DNA from 2 places in the Bacillus sp. 1A genome. Region 1 is predicted to be linked to the other one. Evidence: a T-box and tRNA genes for the amino acid it is inferred to sense, from the RefSeq annotation. Region 1 holds a T-box; the other holds one or more tRNA genes.
What was found. The T-box of region 1 lies ahead of leuS (leucine--tRNA ligase). A T-box ahead of a tRNA ligase gene usually reads a tRNA of that ligase, here a tRNA-Leu.
Positions count from the first base shown of each region.

Region 2: it encodes a tRNA-Leu, which carries the amino acid that the T-box ahead of leuS (leucine--tRNA ligase) is inferred to sense. The anticodon was not compared.

Region 1 is NZ_JBQYLZ010000001.1:1,851,343-1,860,053, forward strand. It holds gene ACUN0F_RS09275 (cation:proton antiporter) at 1-358, shown strand, start outside; gene ACUN0F_RS09280 (MDR family MFS transporter) at 595-1,788, shown strand; T-box leader at 1,977-2,196, shown strand; gene leuS (leucine--tRNA ligase) at 2,262-4,670, shown strand; gene ACUN0F_RS09290 (GNAT family N-acetyltransferase) at 4,698-5,126, opposite strand; gene ACUN0F_RS09295 (hypothetical protein) at 5,277-6,347, shown strand; gene ACUN0F_RS09300 (HAD family hydrolase) at 6,392-6,814, opposite strand; gene ACUN0F_RS09305 (hypothetical protein) at 7,005-7,190, opposite strand; gene gerHC (spore germination protein GerHC) at 7,281-8,360, opposite strand; gene ACUN0F_RS09315 (spore germination protein) at 8,336-8,711, opposite strand, start outside.
Region 2 is NZ_JBQYLZ010000001.1:329,195-337,905, reverse strand. It holds gene ACUN0F_RS01785 (Tex family protein) at 1-1,470, shown strand, start outside; gene cmpA (cortex morphogenetic protein CmpA) at 1,529-1,645, opposite strand; gene ACUN0F_RS01775 (SprT family protein) at 1,841-2,299, shown strand; tRNA gene ACUN0F_RS01770 (tRNA-Asn) at 2,414-2,488, shown strand; tRNA gene ACUN0F_RS01765 (tRNA-Ser) at 2,492-2,582, shown strand; tRNA gene ACUN0F_RS01760 (tRNA-Glu) at 2,591-2,665, shown strand; tRNA gene ACUN0F_RS01755 (tRNA-Val) at 2,670-2,745, shown strand; tRNA gene ACUN0F_RS01750 (tRNA-Met) at 2,770-2,846, shown strand; tRNA gene ACUN0F_RS01745 (tRNA-Asp) at 2,850-2,925, shown strand; tRNA gene ACUN0F_RS01740 (tRNA-Gln) at 3,013-3,087, shown strand; tRNA gene ACUN0F_RS01735 (tRNA-Lys) at 3,093-3,165, shown strand; tRNA gene ACUN0F_RS01730 (tRNA-Leu) at 3,182-3,264, shown strand; tRNA gene ACUN0F_RS01725 (tRNA-Arg) at 3,362-3,438, shown strand; tRNA gene ACUN0F_RS01720 (tRNA-Pro) at 3,442-3,518, shown strand; tRNA gene ACUN0F_RS01715 (tRNA-Gly) at 3,520-3,590, shown strand; gene ACUN0F_RS01710 (YopX family protein) at 3,623-3,958, opposite strand; partial or broken gene ACUN0F_RS01705 (IS3-like element ISBth167 family transposase) at 4,687-5,301, opposite strand; gene ACUN0F_RS01700 (helix-turn-helix domain-containing protein) at 5,234-5,440, opposite strand; gene ACUN0F_RS01695 (alpha/beta fold hydrolase) at 6,044-6,898, shown strand; partial or broken gene ACUN0F_RS01690 (ArsR/SmtB family transcription factor) at 7,327-8,022, opposite strand; gene ACUN0F_RS01685 (flavin reductase family protein) at 8,122-8,711, shown strand, end outside.

The DNA.
Region 1 (8,711 bases):
TCCGTTTTCACTTGGAGGAGCAGTGTGGTTGGCATTAGGAGCAGTTTTCATTACGCTCATCGGTAATTTTACAGCTGGAATGATGGCGGGACGTAAAGCCGGGTTATCGCATAAGGCTTCTACGAATATCGGTTTAACCCTCGTATCACGCGGAGAGTTCTCCATTATTGTAGCCAATATCGGCATTGCGGGTGGTTTAATGGCAACGATTAAACCGTTCTCTGCACTGTACGTTTTAATATTAGCATCGTTAGGACCGTTATTAACGAAGGAGTCTGGGAGAATATACTCTCTACTAGATAAAATATTTAAATGGAGTGCGAAAGAACGTGCGAAGCGAGAAAAAGAAGTTGGATAGTACAAATAAGGGGAGACTGCATGAACTTTATGCAGTCTCCCTTTTTTATATATTGTTGTTGATGTCGTTTTTGTCGGTAAGTCGATATATTTTTAAGTGACAATTCATATAATTTCATTTACCGAAAAACCATTATCTGAATTTCATCAACTATTAATCAGTTGCCTTCCTATTTAAAAACGACTACAATTTTACTGTTATAGATGAACGAAAAAAATAGAATAGGAGGGGAGACTATGCCAAGGAAAGTATGGCTATTAGTAGCTGGGATGATTATTAATGTCACGGGTGCTTCTTTTTTATGGCCTTTTAATACAATTTATTTGCATGATCACCTAGGAAAATCTTTATCTGTGGCCGGAATGGTATTAATGATCAACTCGCTTACTGGTGTAATCGGAAACTTGCTCGGCGGTGTTTTATTTGATAAATGGGGCGGTTATAAATCAACTTTAGTAGGGATTGTTATTACACTCGTATCGATTTTAGGTCTTGTGTTCTTCCACGGTTGGCCGTTATATGTTGTGTGGCTAGCATTAATCGGCTTTGGTTCTGGAATGGTCTTCCCATCGATGTATGCGATGGTCGGTACGGTTTGGCCAGAGGGCGGAAGACGGGCATTTAATGCGATGTATGTTGGGCAAAACGTTGGTATTGCGATCGGAACAGCGTGCGGTGGTTTAGTTGCATCTTACCGTTTTGATTATATTTTCTTAGCCAATTTTGTTTTGTACTTTGTTTTCTTCTTAATTGCTTTTATTGGATTCCGTGGTATGGAAGACAAGAAAGAGCCAGGAGTGCAAAAAGAAGTCGAAACGAAAAAAGGCTGGACACTTACACCTGGATTCAAAGCACTTCTTATCGTATGTGTAGCATATGCTTTATGCTGGGTTACATATGTACAGTGGCAAGGGGCGATTGCGACTCATATGCGGGAATTAGATATTAGCCTCCGCCATTATAGTTTATTATGGACGATAAACGGAGCGATGATTGTTTGTGCGCAGCCACTTGTTAGTATGTTAATTCGCTGGATGAAGCGTTCTTTAAAACAACAAATTATGATTGGAATCGTCATTTTTGCGGCGTCATTTATTGTGTTAAGTCAAGCGCAGCAATTTACGATGTTCCTCGTTGCGATGGTGACGTTAACGATTGGTGAGTTATTCGTATGGCCAGCAGTTCCGACCATTGCAAATATACTTGCGCCAAAAGATAAGTTAGGGTTTTATCAAGGGGTTGTAAATAGCGCGGCGACTGTAGGGAAAATGTTCGGACCGGTCGTTGGCGGGGCAATTGTTGATTTATACAATATAGAAGTATTGTTTATAGCAATCATGGTAATGCTTGTAGTAGCGATTATTGCAACGAGCATGTATGATAAACGAGTAAAAGTAGAAGAAACAGTAGAAGAAAAAATTGCAGTTTAGTTTGACGGAACATGTAACATGTTTTAGAATATATTTAAATAAAACAACCTTTGGAACAAGGGAGATAGCTCGGCTGTCCTAAGACGAATTCGTTAGTTAGTAAGAGTAACGAGTAACCGAGAAGCCTTAGCTTCAAGTAAGCTCTTTAGAGATACGAAGTGGTGGGTAGTTCACATTAACTTATATTTGTAATAACAGTGAGAAGGAGTAGTAGTAATAGAAGCTGGTTTAGAGAGTTGACGGTCGGTGCAAGTCAATCCACGTTTCGTTATGAACTCGCCTTTGAGTTGCAGTTGTGAAACTAGTAGTAGCAATTGCCGTTAATCCACGTTACGGATCTAAGCGAATGTATATTTGTACATTAATTTAGGGTGGTACCGCGGGAATCTATAACCTCTCGTCCCTTTCTAGGGATGAGAGGTTTTTTGTATTTTGGGCGGTGAAAATAAATAGAATTTCAAGGAGGGTATCTCATGAGCTTTAATCATCAAAATATTGAGAAGAAGTGGCAAGGGTACTGGGAAGAGAATAAAACATTCCGTACGCCAGATGAGACAGAAAAACCAAAATTTTATGCACTAGATATGTTCCCATATCCATCAGGTGCAGGCCTACACGTAGGACATCCAGAAGGTTATACAGCGACAGATATTTTATCTCGTATGAAGCGTATGCAAGGATATAACGTTCTTCATCCAATGGGATGGGATGCGTTCGGTCTTCCAGCAGAGCAATATGCACTTGATACTGGAAACAGCCCGGCAGAATTTACAGAGCTTAATATTAATACGTTCCGTAATCAAATTAAAGCATTAGGCTTCTCTTACGATTGGGATCGTGAAGTAAATACAACAGATCCAAACTACTACAAATGGACACAATGGATCTTCCTAAAACTATTTGAAAAAGGCTTAGCTTACGTTGATGAAGTACCTGTAAACTGGTGCCCAGCACTTGGTACAGTACTTGCAAATGAAGAAATCATTGACGGTAAGAGTGAGCGCGGTGGACATCCAGTTGAGCGTCGTCCGATGAGACAGTGGATGTTAAAAATTACAGCTTACGGAGATCGTCTATTAGAAGATCTAGATGAGCTTGATTGGCCAGAAAGCTTAAAAGATATGCAACGTAACTGGATTGGTCGTTCTGAAGGTGCAGAAGTACACTTCAACATCGATGGTACAGACGAGAAATTCACAGTTTTCACAACGCGTCCTGATACACTATTTGGTGCGAGCTACTGTGTACTTGCTCCAGAGCATGCGCTTGTTGCTGACATTACAACAGCAGAGCAAAAAGAAGCTGTAGAAGCTTACATTAACTCTGTTAAAATGAAGAGTGACCTAGAGCGTACAGAACTTGCGAAAGAGAAAACTGGTGTATTCACTGGTGCTTACGCAGTTAACCCAGTAAATGGTGAGAAATTACCAATCTGGATTGCTGACTATGTTCTTGCAACTTACGGAACAGGTGCTGTAATGGCAGTTCCCGCTCATGATGAGCGTGACTATGAATTCGCATCAACGTTCAATCTTCCGATGAAGGAAGTTGTAAAAGGCGGAGACATTACGAAAGAAGCATACACAGGTGATGGTGCGCACGTAAACTCAGCATTCCTTGATGGTTTAAATAAAGAAGAAGCAATCGTAAAAATGATTGAATGGCTTGAAGTAACGAGCGCAGGAAATCAAAAAGTAACGTACCGTCTACGTGACTGGTTATTCAGCCGTCAACGTTACTGGGGTGAGCCAATTCCAGTAATCCACTGGGAAGATGGCACAATGACAGCTGTGAGAGAAGAAGAATTACCATTAGTTCTTCCTAAAACAGAAAACATCCGTCCTTCAGGTACAGGTGAATCACCACTTGCTAACATTGACGAGTGGGTAAACGTTGTTGATCCTGAAACTGGTAAAAAAGGTCGTCGTGAAACGAACACAATGCCACAATGGGCTGGTAGCTGCTGGTATTACCTACGTTACATCGATCCAAACAATAGCGAAGCACTTGTAGATCCTGAAAAAGTAAAACAATGGCTTCCAGTTGATATTTATATCGGCGGAGCGGAGCACGCTGTACTTCATTTACTATATGCTCGTTTCTGGCACAAAGTATTATACGATATCGGTGTAGTTCCAACGAAAGAGCCATTCCAACAATTATTCAACCAAGGTATGATTCTAGGTGAAAACAACGAGAAAATGAGTAAATCAAAAGGTAACGTTGTAAACCCTGATGATATCGTAGCAAGCCATGGTGCAGATACACTTCGTCTATACGAAATGTTCATGGGACCATTAGATGCTTCGATCGCTTGGTCTGAAAATGGTCTTGACGGAGCTCGTCGTTTCCTAGACCGCGTATGGCGTCTATTCATTCAAGATAATGGTGAATTAAGTGAGAAAATTACTGATGCACCAAATAAAGAGCTTGAAAAAGCTTACCACCAAACAGTGAAGAAAGTAACAGAAGACTATGCAGAGCTTCGCTTCAACACAGCGATTTCTCAAATGATGGTATTCATCAACGATGCATACAAAGCTGAAACACTTCCGAAAGAATATGTAGAAGGTTTCGTAAAAATGATTGCACCAGTTGCACCTCACATCGGGGAAGAGCTATGGAGCAAGCTTGGTTACAATGAAACAATCACATATGCAAGCTGGCCAACATTTGATGAGTCTAAACTTGTAGAAGATGAAGTTGAAATCGTTGTTCAAATTATGGGTAAAGTTCGCGCAAAACTAACAATGAGTAAAGATGCATCAAAAGACGAAATGGAAAAACTTGCACTTGAAGCAATTCAAGACCAAATTGAAGGGAAAACAGTTCGTAAAGTAATTGTTGTTCCTGGAAAACTTGTTAACGTTGTTGCAAACTAATTCATTCTAAATAAAAGCTCAGAGTATTTATACTCTGAGCTTTTTTGTGTAGAAAATAATTTCAGGATCACCTTCATCTAAATTTTCAATTATGCCACTACGTATAAAACCGTTCGCACTAAAAACTTTTTGCATACTTTCATTTGATTCGTTCGTTGAAGAAAATATTTTTTGAGTAGGAGAATGACTTAACATATATGAGAGTAACGAGCTTGCATAGCCTCGTCTTCTTTTTGCTGGCGAAACAATGATTAATGAGAGGAAAGTACAATCAAAGAAACTTGTATCGTATGTTAGAAAACCGGAAATAGAATTATCTTCTTTTACGATGACGCATCGTTCCTCATCAATAGTGTGCTTAATATAATTTCGTCTGCTATCATTTCCGATTACATCAATATCTATATGTACGATTGAATCTAAATCATTGATAGAAGCTTTTGTTACGTTCTTCAATAGAAATACCCCCTAGAAAAAATATTCAGTTAATTAATTTTACCATGAATGAAGAAAAAGGAGCGGAATTCCAATACAGACAAACACCTATTTTTCTATAGGAAATATGATAAAAAAGGTAGGCTAAATTGAGTAGAAGAGGTGAAAGGAATGAAAGGGATGGACAATAATGCACCACACGGATTTTTCGGAGGTGGATCGGATAGTTATGAACAAATGATGTTAATGGGAGGGGCAGGTCAACAAGGATATGGCGGAATTCCGAGCTGGATGGGCGGAGCAGCAGGAGGTTTTCCAACATCGGTAGCTGGCATGCAAACTGGAATGCCTACATTAATGGGAGGATTTTCGACATCAGGGGTTGGAATGCCTACAGTAACAGGAGGCTTTCCAACATCAGTAGCTGGCGTACAGACAGGAATTCCAGTAGGGATACCAACTACATTTCCTTCTTTCGTTGGAGGAGTGCAGACAGGATTTCCGGTACCGGGAGTAGGTGTTGTAGCTGGAGGAATAGGTGGGTATCCGCAAGGTGTTCACGGTCATCATGGACATCACCACCATCAAGGCCAACACGGTCATCATGGACATCACCACCATCAAGGTCAACACGGCCATCATGGACACCATCATCACCAAGGTCAACACGGTCATCAACAACAAGTACATCACTACGGTCACCACCATATTCACCCGCAAGCTGTTCTTTATCAAACGCATCAAGGCCAGCACGGTCATCAAGGTCACCAAGGCCAGCACAGTCATCATGGTCACCAAGGCCAGCACGGTCATCAAGGTCATCAAGGTCATCAAGGTCATCAAGGTCATCAAGGTCATCAAGGTCATCAAGGTCATCAAGGTCATCAAGGTCATCAAGGTCATCAAGGTCATCAAGGTCATCAAGGTCATCAAGGTCATCAAGGTCATCAAGGTCATCAAGGTCATCAAGGTCATCAAGGTCATCAAGGTCATCAAGGCCAACACGGTCACCAAGGCCAACACGGTCATCAAGGTCAACACGGTCATCAAGGCCAACACGGTCACCAAGGCCAACATGGTCAACAGCACCAACAGCACCAACAGCACCAACAATATCAACAATATCAACAGCAACAATCTTCTCCTTGGACAGGTGGAATTGGGGCAGGAGGAGCAGGGGCAGCAGCAGGAGCGGCTAGCATTAGTGGAGCAGCAGGGCACGCTGGACACGTGGGTCATTAATGAATTGCAGAAAAAAAGACATAATAAAAAACTGCTAGGAAATCCTAGCAGTTTTTTTCAGCTTCTTTGCGCTGGCGTTCGATTTCAGCACGAAGTTGTGGTTCTGGTGCTTGCCAGCCTTCTGGTTTTAGAATTTTGCCGTCACCTTCACGGAATCGAGGTTTTCCATCAGGGAATAGTTTTGCCATGTTTGCGTTATTTACAATTTCGAATCCTTTATCAGGACGTACGCCCATTTCGGCAAACGTTCCGAATGCAAAGTAAATAAGGTCAATTAGTGCATCATATTGATCTTCAACAGTCGTTGCTTCTAAAAATTCTTCTAGCTCTTCTTGCATAAAGCTAGCACGAATTTTTGTACGTTCTTCTGTTAATTTCGTTGGAGTATTTGTCACAGGGTGTCCGAACTCTTCATGCATTTTTGCAACAAGTTCGTATCCTTTATCTAAACCTTTTTCGTTTGTCATGTTGTTTCATCCTTTCTCGCTTTGTGCCGAATCTCATTGTAACATAAGGTGATTATGAAATGAAAAGGGGCTGTTCAAAAGTTTCATCTTTTAGTTAAGTTAGTGATAGTGAAAGATTATATCGACTTAACGACAAAAACTGTTAATAAAAGAAAGCCATCCCGGAATATTTTTGGGACGGCCCTGCTCGTTATTTTTCTTCTTTTATTAAAATGGATAAAATAAGATCGATGCCAAACATACCAACGAGCAACATTGGTATAACGACAAGTAAATAACGTGTGAAGGAAACATTTTTTAAGTATGTATGAGCAAATAAAAAGACGCCGAGAAATAAAATACCATTTAAAATAGGCTTTACTAATTTTTTAGACATAAGCTCCCCCATAAATATCTTCTCTCTCTATCTAAAATAAAAACTCCTCTTTCCGTTGTATCATGCTGGAGAGAGGAGTTCAATCATTTCTCATTCAATTACACCAGAATTTGTAATATTTACGGTGTATTTTATAGTAACTGGAACATCTTTGTACATTTGTCTCCACTCTTCTAATTTGAATGGGCGATAATGTTGTTTATATTTAGCTCCTAGCCCGAGAGGATCGACACCTAAAGATTTGAATTGCTTAATTAACTTGTTACCTTGTATATCCAATTGTTTTTGGACGGCCTTCTCAATCTTTTTTGTGTTCTTGTTATTTTCTAAGTTAATTGCTTTCGATAGTTCTTGAATACGTGCATCAAGATGGACGTGAATGAAAAAGGAAGGTTTTCCGTTTTTTATCTTTATATCGTAAGTTGGAACAGAACGAATATTATTAATCATTACGTACGCAGAATCTGTTTTAAATTCATGTGAATCTAATTTATGTTTCTCTAATAGTCCTTTAAATATGAACATATCTTTTTCCGCAATTTTACCGATGTATTTGTCCTTTTTAAAAAGACCAATTCCGGTGATTTTTATTTTATCACCATGTTTCTTTAAAATTGGAATGTAGTAGTCTTGCCCTTCTTGATAATAACGGAATGCTCCTACATGCAGATTATCGGTTGGTAAAGGACCGGTCTCCATATTATGTTCTAGCAACTTTTTTATATAAATTGCAACGTTGTATGAGGTTGTATATTTGCCTTTTAAAAGTTCAGTACCATTCCCCTCTAATAAACCAACATATAAAGCGTTCCCTATATTCACATCTCGAAGTAATGTATCGAATGAAGTAGACATTCCTTTTTTGGCAAGTCTTATCGTATATAGAGCGACACGCATTTGTCCGCTAGCAAATGGTTGAGAAGACTCTAAAGAAGTGTCTGCTTTTACTTGTTTTACCGCATTTGCAGTTCCTTCAAAAACTTGAACTTTATTTCCTTTTTTCTGAATGGGACAAACGAATGTCACTTTTACTTTATTATTCTTTCCTACATCAAAAACCGTTCCTTGAATAAGCTGTACATCATCGATAATATTTTTTTGTAAACATCCAGTTAGACTGAAGAGTGTTATACAAAAAATAAGTATTAATTTGCTTTTGATCTTTTCCATTTTCTTTTCACCCACACAATGATAAATAGGATTGGGATGTATACATAAATGAGCCAAAAACTAACTTTTGATGCATTACTAATAAAGTTATTAATATCATGTCTATTTGTTAAAAGTTGTGAAACAACAAGGGTGATAAGGATAAAAGCAATTAAAATCCCTCTTTGTTTTACACGGAATATTTCGTGAGTTGCTCTCATTGCCGCCCATAAAGGGAGGATGAAGCTTGTAATAATAACGAGCATATAAGCTGAAATCGCAATATATTCTAGCCTTTCTATGAATGGTAATTGAATGACTTGGGTCATAGAAAGTTGGGACCATATTGTTTTTAATAATTGTTTCTCACTG
Region 2 (8,711 bases), 1.5 Mb from region 1:
GAGAAAGAAGATATATTGAGAGTTTCTGTTGTTCCACCAGTAGATGAGATAGTAACTTTCTTATATAAGAGAGTAATTCGTGATAACGATTCTAAAAGTGCACATTATGTAAAGTTAGCAATTGAGGATGGTTATAAACGATTAATTCAATCCTCCATTGAAAGAGAGATTCGAAAAGAATTAACAGAAACAGCTGAGGAACAAGCGATACATATTTTCTCTGAGAACTTACGTAATTTGTTATTACAACCTCCAATGAAAGGAAAGGTTGTGTTAGCTTTAGATCCTGCATATAGAACGGGGTGTAAATTAGCTGTTGTAGATGATACGGGGAAGGTTCTATATATTGATGTTATTTATCCGCATCCACCTGTTCGTAAATATGAAGATGCAAAAACGAAAGTTCTTTCTATTATAGATAAATATCAAGTTGAAATGATTGCGATTGGGAATGGTACAGCTTCTAGAGAATCGGAAGAATTTATAGTTGATGTATTACAAAATGTGAAACAAGAAGTCTTCTATATTATTGTGAACGAAGCTGGTGCGAGTGTGTATTCGGCCTCCGATTTAGCTCGTGAGGAATTTCCGAATTTACAGGTTGAAGAAAGAAGTGCTGTTTCTATTGGGAGACGTCTGCAAGATCCACTTGCTGAACTTGTGAAGATTGATCCTAAATCAGTTGGGGTTGGACAATACCAACATGATGTATCTCAAAAGAGGTTGAATGAATCATTAACATTTGTAGTAGAGACGGCAGTTAACCAAGTTGGTGTGAATGTAAATACAGCTTCAGTTGCGTTATTGCAATATGTTTCGGGTTTATCGAAAACTGTTGCGAAAAATATTGTGGCAAAGCGTGAAGAGGAAGGGAAATTTACAAAACGAACAGACTTAAAGAAAATACCGCGTCTAGGTGCGAAGACATATGAACAATGCATAGGTTTCTTACGTATATTAGAAGGGGCAAATCCGTTAGATCGAACGGGTATTCATCCAGAACAATATAAAAATGTTGAATTGTTATTGAAGAGTCTAGGGTTATCAAAAGATGACGTAGGGCAATTGCAATTACAAAAGAGCTTAGAAGAAGTGGAGATTTCTAAGTTATCGCAAGAAACGGGAGTTGGGGAGCCAACATTAGTTGATATTATAGATGCGCTCATTAGTCCAGAGCGAGACATGAGGGATGAGTTGCCTAAACCGCTTCTGAAAAAAGGGATTTTGAAATTAGAAGATTTAAAACGTGGTATGGAACTGGAAGGAACAGTTCGTAACGTTGTTGATTTTGGTGCTTTTGTTGATGTAGGTGTAAAACAAGATGGTTTAGTACATATTTCTAAACTAAGCAAACAGTATGTGAAGCATCCGTTAGATATTGTATCTGTCGGACAAATCGTCAAGGTATGGGTAGATGATATTGATACGAAAAAAGGTCGCGTTGCACTATCCATGTTGCCGATTGAATAGTAAGAGAAGAGAGCAGATGAAACTGCTCTTTTTTTTATGGGATAAAACGTGTAATGGATTATGAGCTTTGATTTATTTTGCTATAATAAAACCAGCATTCATTTAGTAATTTAATTTGATACCGGTTTTTTTCAAAATATGCGCGTTGCATTTGTTTTTTTAGCCACGTAGGCATAGGAATCCCTCCTTGTTTAATCCTACTCTCAAAAATGTAAGGTGCTATTGATGAGAGGTTGGTGAGTGGATTTCTATTCATGCTATATTTTTAGAAACCACGCTTCTTGAATGAGGATGGGTATATGTACTATTTAATATATGTATAAGGGAGGAGAAAAGTGTAAAAATATTTTTTAGTTTAGGAGGAATGAGAGTGGATGAGCAAGAAATACAGCGTCTGGTGGAAGAAGTATCACTACAATACTTCGGAATGCCATTTTTACATAGAGCTATGTTCAATAGTAGGTTGCGTACAACTGGTGGACGTTATCTATTGAATACACACAATATTGAACTGAATTATCGATATTACGAAATGTATGGGAAAGAAGAGTTAGTCGGAATCATTAAACATGAGCTTTGTCATTATCACTTACATATTACAGGAAGGGGCTATAAGCACCGTGATAGAGATTTTCGTGAATTGTTGAAAGAAGTTGATGCGCCACGCTTCTGTAAACGAATAATTAATGAAGAGAAGGAAAAAAAGGTTTATACGTATGAATGTATGGGCTGTTTGCTTCAATATGTAAGAAGACGTCAAATAAATACAAAAAGATATGTCTGCGGAAAGTGTAAAGGGAAACTGAACCTGATAAAGAAAACATCTTGACAGTGAAAACGCAATCCAGTATATTATAAACATGTCACGTTTGTACAAGATGTTGAGAAAAAACATCTTGACTTACGATAAGAAATTTTATAAGATACAAATTGTCTTTATTATTCCGCAGTAGCTCAGTGGTAGAGCTATCGGCTGTTAACCGATCGGTCGTAGGTTCGAGTCCTACCTGCGGAGCCATACAGAGAAGTACCCAAGTGGCTCAAGGGGCTCCCCTGCTAAGGGAGTAGATCGCTAACGCGGTGCGAGGGTTCGAATCCCTTCTTCTCTGCCATACATACTGGCCCGTTGGTCAAGTGGTTAAGACACCGCCCTTTCACGGCGGTAACACGGGTTCGAATCCCGTACGGGTCACCACTTCGGAGGATTAGCTCAGCTGGGAGAGCACCTGCCTTACAAGCAGGGGGTCGGCGGTTCGATCCCGTCATCCTCCACCATATAAATTATATAAATAGTATCATCGCGGGGTGGAGCAGTACGGTAGCTCGTCGGGCTCATAACCCGAAGGTCGCAGGTTCAAATCCTGTCCCCGCAACCAAATGGTCCCGTGGTGTAGTGGTTAACATGCCTGCCTGTCACGCAGGAGATCGCCGGTTCGACCCCGGTCGGGACCGCCATTTTAACTTCTGCTATTTGGCAGTTGTTTTTTATTGGACATTATGTTACAATAACATTTGTCTTTGGAAAGAAGATAAATATTTCGATGGGCTATAGCCAAGCGGTAAGGCAACGGACTTTGACTCCGTCATGCGCTGGTTCGAATCCAGCTAGCCCAGCCATTTACGAGCCATTAGCTCAGTTGGTAGAGCATCTGACTTTTAATCAGAGGGTCGAAGGTTCGAATCCTTCATGGCTCACTTTTGTTTTTTCCGCGCGGTCGTGGCGGAACGGCAGACGCGCTAGGTTGAGGGCCTAGTGGGGGAAACCCCGTGGAGGTTCAAGTCCTCTCGGCCGCATCAAAAAATCTTTTTAAAAAGTACTTGCATTTGAAAATGTAGTATGATAAGATAATTGAGTCGCCAAAATACAACGACGAAAAAACATCATGAATAAGCGCCCGTAGCTCAATTGGATAGAGCGTTTGACTACGGATCAAGAGGTTAGGGGTTCGACTCCTCTCGGGCGCGCCATAACGGGAAGTGGCTCAGCTTGGTAGAGCACCTGGTTTGGGACCAGGGGGTCGCAGGTTCAAATCCTGTCTTCCCGACCACGCGGGTGTAGTTTAGTGGTAAAACAAGAGCCTTCCAAGCTCTGGTCGAGAGTTCGATTCTCTTCACCCGCTTTTGAAACGTGTCGCACAAAGGATTATTTTGTTCAGTTTTGTAATAACTCCGGATTTTCATTGATGTTTCCCAAAACTTTTACATTGTCGTACCATCTAAACTCAAATCCTGTATATCCACCATTACCTGCATTCGCTTTATAAAGATTGATAGGGCATTTCTTATATGTAGCCTGTTTTGTATCGTAGACAACAACACCTGTCATTCTTTCTCCTGTTTCAATCATCAGGTTGTACCAGGTAACTACATCACCCTCGTATATTTCATTTCCCTCTGAATCCTTTTGTTCAATGTACTGCATTAAAATAATGTGCCCTTTCCTGTGTTCTTCAATTGGTTCTGTAAATGATTCAACATTATCCTCCATGTACGGATCTTGCAATCATTATCAAATTCAGCTTCACCCATGCACGAAACTTTATTTCTCTCATTTCCCTCTACCCCCTGAATAAAACTCAATATTTCGTCAATACTATAGACAACCCATTTCTAAACCACATTCCATGATTGGAGGAGCAGTTAGCTTTTGCTAGCTGCTCTTTTATATTGAACTAATAATAAAATTTCGTTCTATTTTTCCTTTCTAAAACATATAAATTCAACCTCAGAATTCAGCTCAAAAAGTTACCTCCTATCGTATGAGCGCCCTATAAGGGTGCTCTTTTTTATATTCACGACACAAGAAAAGTATTTTATGCATATCTTATAAAAAGTGAATTCACACCTCATACTTTCTCCTGAAATTCTTGGTCAAAGAGCATCTACACATGGTGCTCTTTTTCATTTCCTATAAAATGAAATTTTTATTAAGTTGTTCCCACATAGCATTTCAAGTTCTGTACATACTATAACTGTAACTTAAAGTTACATATCCGAGCTTGTAGGGCCTAATTTCTTTTGTACAACAAGCAGTTAGCTAATTAAGCTGACTGCTTGTTGTACAAAATGAAGTTTTTATAAAAAGCTTTCTCAACACCTATATACTGGAAATTAATTACCTTTTATGGTAACGTATTGGTAATCCCATAAAGATCTATCGTTCCATTAAAAGGACCCGTCCCCTATGAACTGAACCCAAAAAGTTAGACAAATATATTAAGCAGCTACTAAGGATTGAACTCTGTATTGCACAGGGGACAATCCTTTTAGTTTTGTTTTAATTCTTTTGTGATTGTAGTAATGAATATAAGTTTCTAGTTCTTGCTTAAATTGTTCCATACTTTCAAACTCTTTAAGATAAAGTAATTCAGACTTTAATAAGCCAAAGAAATTTTCCATGACTGCATTATCTAAGCAATTTCCCTTACGGGACATACTTTGGATAACGTTATGTTTTTTAAGCGACTGATGATATTGTCGCATTTGATAATGCGAACCTTGATCCGAGTGTAAAATAGGAGTTTCCTTATCATTCAAACGTTGAAACGCCTTATTTAACATTTTAGAGACAAGGGAATACGCAGGTCTATGTTCTATGTTGTAAGCTATAATTTCTCCGTTATATAAGTCTAAAATGGGTGATAGATATAGTTTTTTACCATGTAAGTGGAACTCTGTCACATCTGTTACCCATTTTTCATTTGGTTTTGATGCGTGAAAATTACGTTTTAAAATATTAGGAGCGAATTTCCCGACAGTCCCTTTATATGAACGATATTTTTTTAATCGAACAAGACATTTTAATCCCAGGATATTCATTAAACGTTGTATAGCGTTTTTCAAACGCCTTTTCCCCTGAAAATTCAAACCGTTTAATCCATTGATAAAGTTCTCTAGGATGAACCCCTATAGAATTAGCAATGGTTTTTCCGCCTTCAGTACCTTCTAGATATCGTTTTACTGCTTGTATTTTATCTTTTGAAGAAAATTTTCACTATATGAAAGTTAAACATGTTTTAAAATTTGTATCTTTCGAAACACTTCACAGACGTATCGAAGATTCTTTTTATCTTAAGATATATGAAAATAAAAACTATTTATGAAGGGGTTCTTTACAAACGAAAAGAAGGCATCTCGAATAAAGATTAATCAAAATGGCCCTCTCTACACATGCCCAGCAACTTAAGAATTCAAAATTACCCCAAAACGAAAATTCTATTCATTATTGACTACTAATAATGATGCATCATTTTAATTAGGTTTGCATATCATAAACATCTTCTTTTCTTCTACTAAGAGTGCGGATTTATACAATAAGATTTATTTTTTCAATTATTAAAAAATAAACAACGAACCAATATTACAACTGATAGAGGTATGTTATAATAAGTGAATAAGGATTTTACCCTTATTCACTTATTATAGGAGAGTGTTTAACATGATTATCAAGTTCATTCGTTTACGTTAATTTTAAACACAATTTGTTATGCCCAATTATTTTTTTCAAGATGTTTGGGTTTATTTGATTGTGTCTTTTTTATTAAATAAATACGAATGAAATGAGGAGTTAATCATGAATGAAAAAATTATTAAAATTAATGAAATTGATATATGTACAGAGAGCTTTGGCAATTTAGAAGATCCAGCAGTACTACTGATTATGGGAGCCATGTGTTCAATGGTTTATTGGGATGAAGAATTTTGTCAACAATTAGCTGATACGGGCCGTTATGTAATTCGTTATGATAATAGAGATGTCGGACGGTCAACAACTTATGAGCCGGGGAGTTCCCATTATACTGTGGTAGATATGGCTGATGATGCGGTTGGGGTACTCGATGCATATCATATTGACGAAGCACACATTGTTGGAATGTCATTGGGTGGAATGATTGCTCAAATTATAGCCTTAAGGAACACACAGAGAGTTCTAAGTATAACTTTGATTGCATCAGGTATTTTTGGTTCTGAAGACAACAACCGTAATTTGCCTCCGATTGACGAGAAGATACTCGCTTACCATGCTAATGGGGCCAAACTAAATTGGTCGGATGAAGAATCTGTTGCAAATTACTTGGTTGCAGGATCAGCGTTACTCTGTGGTTCAAAGCATAAATTTGATGAGAAGAGGACTTATAAGCAGGTAGAAAAAGAAATAAAACGAGCAAATAATCTACTTAGTATGTTTAATCACTCCCTTCTTAAAGGCGATGATTCTTATGAGGGGAAGTTAAAAGGAATTAATATACCAACTTTGGTTATCCATGGTACAGAAGATACAGTGCTTCCATACGAGCACGGTCTTGCTCTTGTTAATGAAATTCCGCATGCTTTGTTACTAACCCTAAAAGGATCGGGGCACGAAATTCATTGCGACGATTGGGTTCATATAATCAACGCTATTTCGAATCATACTTCTGTCTTGTAATCATTATAGGAATCGTATAAAACAAAAAAACACTTGGAAAAAGGGCTACAATCGATCTTGTAACCCTTTTTTCTATTAAAAATCAGTTTTGGAACTGTTGCTCAGTTAAAGAATATTAATATTCTTTAACTGATATTCCCTTCCTAAAAGGGGTAGCGTCGCATTGTCATCAACTTAAGAATTAAAAATTACCCCATGCGTATCTAGCTAAGATTTTGAATCGTCTCCAAAAAGAAAAATAAGCTAACTTCTCAGAGTAACTATTTGAAGAGAAAGAAATTTTTCATTTAGGGGGTTTATGAAAACCTTAGCTTGATAGCGATGGGGTACCGCCAGCATTTTTGAAAAAAACCATGTTAAGTAAATTTCAACACAAAACAGCCGGCTTTAACCCTTTAAGGCTAAATCGGCTGTTTTATATTCAAAACTTAGTTGTATGTAATATCAAAAGAAAATGTTTCTTTTAGTCCCTTTTTCCCGTCAGAAGTAATTTTTATTGCTCTTGTTTTAGGTAAACGTTGAACCCAATTTAATTCTAATAGTCTTTCTAGAAGGGCATTTCCTAATGCTCCCGCAAGGTGGTGACGTCTTTCACTCCAATCTAAACATTTATGTGTGAATGAACGACGCTTTTTCTTAACCCTTTCAAGATCAATTTGAAAAGTTGCAAAGAATGACTCTCCTTTTTCAGTAACAGTAAACCCGTCCTTTTCTTCATAAATAACACCTATTTTAATTAAAGAATCTGTTAATTGTACTCCTAAATTCCCTGCAAGATGATCATAACATGTTCTTGCAAAACGCATCGCTTTATCTTCAGAAGCCTGTTTTAATGATTTAATTTCAATTGGTGGAGCTATTGATAAAAATGACTCCATAACTTGAGCAACTTCCGGATTTCGAATTCCATAATATCGATGTCTCCCCTATTTCTCAACTGTAACTACATTCGCGTCGACCATTTTTGTCAAATGGAAACTAGCCGTCTGTGGTTTGATTCCTGCCATATATGCTAATTCGCTTGCAGGATGGAATCTACCATCTAATAAGACTGTTAATATTGCTGCTCGAGAAGCTTCACTCACAAGAGTAGCAATCATTGCTACATTTGGATTTGCGTTCATTTTAATTCCCCCTAATGTAATCCATATTTCGATGATAATCGAAATGTTTATATTCTACAATAAATAAGGAAGAACATATGAATAGGAGGAGAAATAAAGATGAAAAAAATGGCTCAGGTTCCAAACACAGAAATTATTAAACCTAAAATTCTATACTACGGAACTTCTGTGATTTTACTAAATTCGCTAAATGAAGATGGAACAGTAAACATCAGCCCTATGTCATCATCATGGGCATTAGGCGATTGTATTATATTAGGAATTGGACTTGGCGGGAAAGCTATCGAAAATTTAGAACGACATCCTGAATGTGTAATCAATGTTCCGAGTCCTTCATTATGGGAGAATGTTGAACAATTAGCCCCCTATACAGGGAAAAATCCTGTTCCAGATTATAAGAAAAAGAATGGATTTATATATGAAAAAGAAAAATATGATATTAGTAGATTAACACCTACTGAGTCTAAATCGGTAAAGCCTACTCGAATTATGGAGTGTCCCATACAAATTGAGGCAAGGGTGAAACACATTCGAATTCCTGATTACTCTCCTGATTTTGCAATTGTTGAGACACAAGCTATACATGTACATGCTCATAAGGAAATCATTCTTGAAGGAAATCATATTGACCCAAATAAATGGAGCCCACTTATATATAATTTTCGTCATTATTTTGGCCTTAGTAACCA